One region of the Kineococcus aridisoli genome, then DNA from elsewhere that is predicted to be linked to it. Evidence: predicted binding sites of a transcription regulator. Region 1 holds the regulator's gene; the other holds the start of a gene.
What was found. The regulator LexA, encoded in region 1, represses DNA repair genes until DNA is damaged. The targets are predictions, from matches to a motif close to TCGAACANNTGTTCGA.
Positions count from the first base shown of each region.

Region 2: a site for LexA is predicted at 805-820, ahead of ruvA (Holliday junction branch migration protein RuvA). Genes of this name have one in related genera too.

Region 1 covers NZ_JBJLSF010000008.1:11,749-14,129, forward strand. Annotated here, with positions in the region: gene ACRYM2_RS03840 (hypothetical protein) at 1-427, opposite strand, end outside; gene ACRYM2_RS03845 (DUF2277 domain-containing protein) at 644-913, opposite strand; gene lexA (transcriptional repressor LexA) at 1,047-1,790, shown strand; gene ACRYM2_RS03855 (aspartate/glutamate racemase family protein) at 1,809-2,381, opposite strand, start outside.
Region 2 covers NZ_JBJLSF010000102.1:1,087-3,467, reverse strand. Annotated here, with positions in the region: gene ACRYM2_RS20205 (dienelactone hydrolase family protein) at 28-732, opposite strand; gene ruvA (Holliday junction branch migration protein RuvA) at 840-1,499, shown strand; gene ruvB (Holliday junction branch migration DNA helicase RuvB) at 1,499-2,381, shown strand, end outside.

The DNA.
Region 1 (2,381 bases):
GGGAGACGTCGGCGGCGATCTCCGAGAGCGTCTGCCCCGGCAGCACCGTGACCACGGTGGGCGTGGCCACCGGCTGCGCGTCGGCCGCGGCGCCGCCCAGGGCGCCCGCCACCGCCACGACCGCCGTCGTCACGAGCGTGGCGGCGGTGCAGGAGACCACCAGCCGCCCGCGGCGGGTCAGGCGCAGCGGCCGGCGGTCGGGGACGGGCGTGGCGAGCGGTGCCGCGAGCGCCTCGCAGCCGCCGCGGCGCCGGGCCGCGGCGGGACCGCCGCCGGCCCGTGCGGACCGGGCACCCCCGGCGACCAGGGCGAGCGGGCGCGACGCGGAGCGGGCGCGCGAGGGGGGCGCACCCCGGCGCGGGCGGGGCAGGCGCACGGCGTCGAGAGCGGGCTCGCACGGGACGAGGGTGAGGGCGGTGGTGCTCACGGGCAGGGACCTCCAGCTCGGGCGCCGCTTCGAACGGGTGTTCGAAGCGGCGGGCCTGTTCTACCACCGCCACGGCGGTGGTGCACGCCCCCGGCGGCTCTCGGCCGCTCCGGGGACAGGCAGCGCACGCTGCCACCGACCACCGACACGTGCGCCGACCTGCGACGACGCCGCGCAGCCCCCGCCGGCCCGCGCGAGCCGGGCCCCCGGCCGACCTCAGGAGGCGAAGCGGCGAGCGCTGCGCTCGCGGGCGCGCGCCGCCTCCACCTCCCGGTCCCTGGGCGGCGCGGCGGTCACGAGCTCGCCGAGCAGCTCGCGCGTCGCCGCCGCGACGGCCTCCACGGCGCGCTCGAAGGCGGCCTGGTTGCGCGCCGACGGCCGGGTGGTCCCGGCCACCTTGCGCACGTACTGCAGCGCCGCGGCGCGCACCTCCTCCTCCGTCGCGGCGGGCTCGAAGTTGTGCAGCTGGCGGATGTTCCGGCACATGGCGGGCACGCTACGCAGCCGGTGCGACACGCCACCTTCGAACAGGTGTTTGATCCTCCGGGGCGGGGTGGCTACCGTGACCGGGACCGGGCGCCGGGACGGAGCCCGGCGGACGAGCGAGCAGGGAGCAGACGTGGCCGACGTGCTGGACGGGACCGACGACGCCGCCGACGCGGACGGGACCGCGCCCACCGCCGCCGTCGCCTCGGTGCACCAGTTCCCCGACACCCCCTTCGGCCCCGACGGGCTGACCGCCCGCCAGCGCCGGGTCCTCGCCGCCATCACGGAGTGCGTCGAGGCGCGCGGCTACCCGCCGAGCATGCGGGAGATCGGCCAGGCGGTCGGCCTGACCAGCCCCAGCAGCGTGGCGCACCAGGTGAAGACCCTCGAGCGGCTGGGCTACCTGCGCAAGGACCCGCGCCGGCCGCGGACCCTGGAGGTCGTCGCGCCGCCGCAGCCGCTGGGAACCTCCGACGACGGCGGCGCGCAGGACGAGCGTCCCGCCCCGCGCTACGTGCCCCTGGTCGGGCGCATCGCCGCCGGCGGGCCGATCCTGGCCGAGCAGCTCGTGGAGGAGGTCTTCCCGCTGCCGGCCCAGCTGGTGGGCACGGGTGAGCACTTCATGCTGCGCGTGGTCGGCGAGTCGATGATCGAAGCGGCCATCTGCGACGGCGACTGGGTCGTCGTGCGCCAGCAGCCGACGGCCGAGAACGGTGACGTGGTGGCCGCGATGATCGACGGGGAGGCCACCGTGAAGGTCCTCCAGCGCAAGGACGGGCACGTCAGGCTGATGCCGCGCAACCCGCTGTTCGAGCCCATCGACGGCGACGAGGCGACGATCCTGGGCCGCGTCACGGCGGTGCTGCGCAGCCTCTGAGGCCGCGCCCCCGGCGGGTCAGCGCCCGGCGGGGACCACCGGCACCACCGCCTCGACCGCGGCCTCCACAGCCAGCCGCGGCGAGGTGAGCACCGGCACGTGCAGGTCGCGCAGCAGCGGCGCCGCGTCGAGCATGCTGGCCTGCGCCAGGACGACGACGTCCACGGCCGGCTGCAGGGAGGCGACCGCTCGGCGGACGGCCTCGGCGACTCCCGTGGTGTAGGTGAGCAGGTCCCCGGACTCGAAAGCCGTCCACGTGTCGGTGCAGCGCACGTCGAGCAGCTGCACGTCGCGGCCGGTGTCGCGAGCGCACTCGCGCAGCAGCGGGAGCAGGGTGTCGGCGGCCTCGCCCAGCGAGGTCACCACCGCGATCCGCCGGCCCGCGAGCACGGCGGCCTCGGCCATCGGCCGGTCCACGCGCACGACGCGCACGCCCGTCCGGGCCCCGACCTCCTCGGCCAGCGCACCCGTCGTCGAGCAGGTGCACACGACCACCTCGGCACCCTCGGCGACCAGCCGGCGCAGGCGGTCGGCCATCGCCGGCCGCGCGGCCTGCAGCCCGTGCGAGCGGGCGGTCGCCAGCATGCCGGT
Region 2 (2,381 bases), on a different contig from region 1:
CGGTCGGGGTCGGTCGGGGTCGGTCGGTCAGGACAGGTGGGTGCGCAGGAAGGCCGTGGTGCGCTCCCAGGCCAGCTCGGCGCTCTCGCGGCGGTAGCTGGGCCGCTCGTCGTTGTAGAAGGCGTGCGGCGCGGGGTAGACGTGCATCGTCACCTCGGCCGCGGACTGCTCGCGGATGCGCGCCTCCGTCGCCAGCACCGCCTCCAGGGGCACCGAGGCGTCCTCCTCGCCGAAGTGGCCGAGCACGGCCGCGCGCAGGCCGCTGAAGTCCGTCTCCGGCCCGGGCACGCCGTACCACGGCACCGCCGCGCCGATCCGCTCGCCCTGCTGGGCGGCGAGGGCGAGCACGAAGGCGCCGCCCATGCAGAAGCCCACCGCCCCCGCGGTCGAGGACGTGGTCTGCGGCAGGCCCAGCAGGTGGTCCACGGCCCCGGCGAGGTCGCGGGCGGCGCGCTCGGGCGGCAGCTCGGCGAGGAAGCGCGCGGCCTCCGCGGAGTCGTGGGTGGTGCGCCCGCCGTACAGGTCGGGGGCCAGGGCGACGAAGCCCTCGTCGGCGAAGCGGTCGACGATCGCGACGACGTGGTCGGTCAGCCCCCACCACTCCTGGACGACGACGACGCCCGGGCCGCTGCCGGAGGCGGGCACGCGCAGGTAGCCGTGCCCGTGACCGGTCTCGGTGGCGGCGGCGAAGGTGACGTTCTGGCGCGGGTTCTCGTGCTGCTCGTGGCTCACGAGCGGCACTCTGCACCCCGGCTCCGGCGGCGCGCCTGGCGGGTCGTGTCGGAGGCCGTGGCTAGCCTCCCCTCGTACAGGTGTTCGGCGAGGAGGGACGGGGACGGGTGATCGCGTCGGTGCGCGGGCGGGTGCTCGCGGTGCGGCTGGACTCGGCTGTCGTGGAGGTGGGGGGCGTGGGCATGCTCGTGCAGGCGGCCCCGGCCACGCTCGCCGGGCTGCGGATCGGCGAGGAGGCGCTGCTGCACACCTCCCTGGTGGTCCGCGAGGACTCCCTGACGCTGTTCGGCTTCGCCGACGCCGACGAGCGCGAGGTCTTCGAGGTCGTGCAGACCGTCTCCGGCGTCGGGCCGCGGCTGGCGCTGGCGATGCTCGCCGTCCACCGGCCCGACGGGCTGCGCGCGGCCGTGGCCGCCGAGGACCACGCGGCGCTGGTGCGGGTGCCGGGCATCGGCAAGAAGGGCGCCCAGCGGATCTGCCTGGAGCTGGGCGACCGGCTCGGCCCGCCCCTGGGCGCCGGGGCGAGCGCCCCCGTCGAGCAGGTGCCGGCCGGGGACGTGCGCCGGCAGCAGGTCGTCGACGCGCTCGTCGGGCTGGGCTACCCCGCCAAGCAGGCCGGGGACGCCGTCGACGTCGTCACCGGGGACGCCGACGGGGACGGCTCCGGGGACGGCTCCGGTGGCGCCGCGGCGGACGGTGCCGGCGCCGGTCCCCTCGACGTGGCCGCGACGCTGCGCGCGGCCCTGCGCCACCTGTCGGGGCGCTGATGGACGAGCGGCTGGTGACCCCGGGCGCCGACGAGCGCGAGCGCGCCGCCGAGTCGGCGCTGCGCCCGCACGGGCTGGACGAGTTCGTGGGCCAGAAGGTGGTGCGCGAGCAGCTGTCGCTGGTGCTCGACGCGGCCCGGGCGCGGCAGGCGCCCAGCGACCACGTGCTCTTCTCCGGCCCGCCCGGTCTGGGCAAGACGACCCTGGCGATGATCGTGGCCTCCGAGATGGGCGCACCGCTGCGCCAGTCCAGCGGCCCGGCCATCCAGCACGCCGGCGACCTGGCCGCGGTGCTGAGCTCGCTGGACGAGGGGGAGGTGCTCTTCCTCGACGAGATCCACCGCATGGCCCGGCCGGCGGAGGAGATGCTCTACATGGCCATGGAGGACTACCGGGTCGACGTGGTCGTCGGCAAGGGCCCGGGTGCCACGGCGATCCCGCTGGAGCTGCCGAAGTTCACCCTCGTCGGGGCGACCACCCGCGCCGGGCTGCTGCCGGCGCCGCTGCGCGACCGCTTCGGCTTCACCGGCTACCTGGACTACTACAGCCCCGAGGAGCTCGTGCAGGTGCTGCGCCGCAGCGCCTCCCTGCTGGGGGTGCAGCTGACCGCCGAGGGCGCGGCCGAGATCGGCGGGCGCTCGCGCGGCACGCCGCGCATCGCCAACCGGCTGCTGCGGCGGGTGCGCGACTGGGCGCAGGTGCGCGGCTCGGGGATCGTCGACCGCCACGCCGCCCGCGCCGCCCTGCAGGTCTACGAGGTGGACGAGCGGGGCCTGGACCGCCTGGACAAGGCGGTGCTCGACGCGCTGTGCCGCCGCTTCGGCGGCGGGCCCGTGGGGCTGTCCACGCTCGCGGTCGTCGTGGGGGAGGAGGCCGAGACCG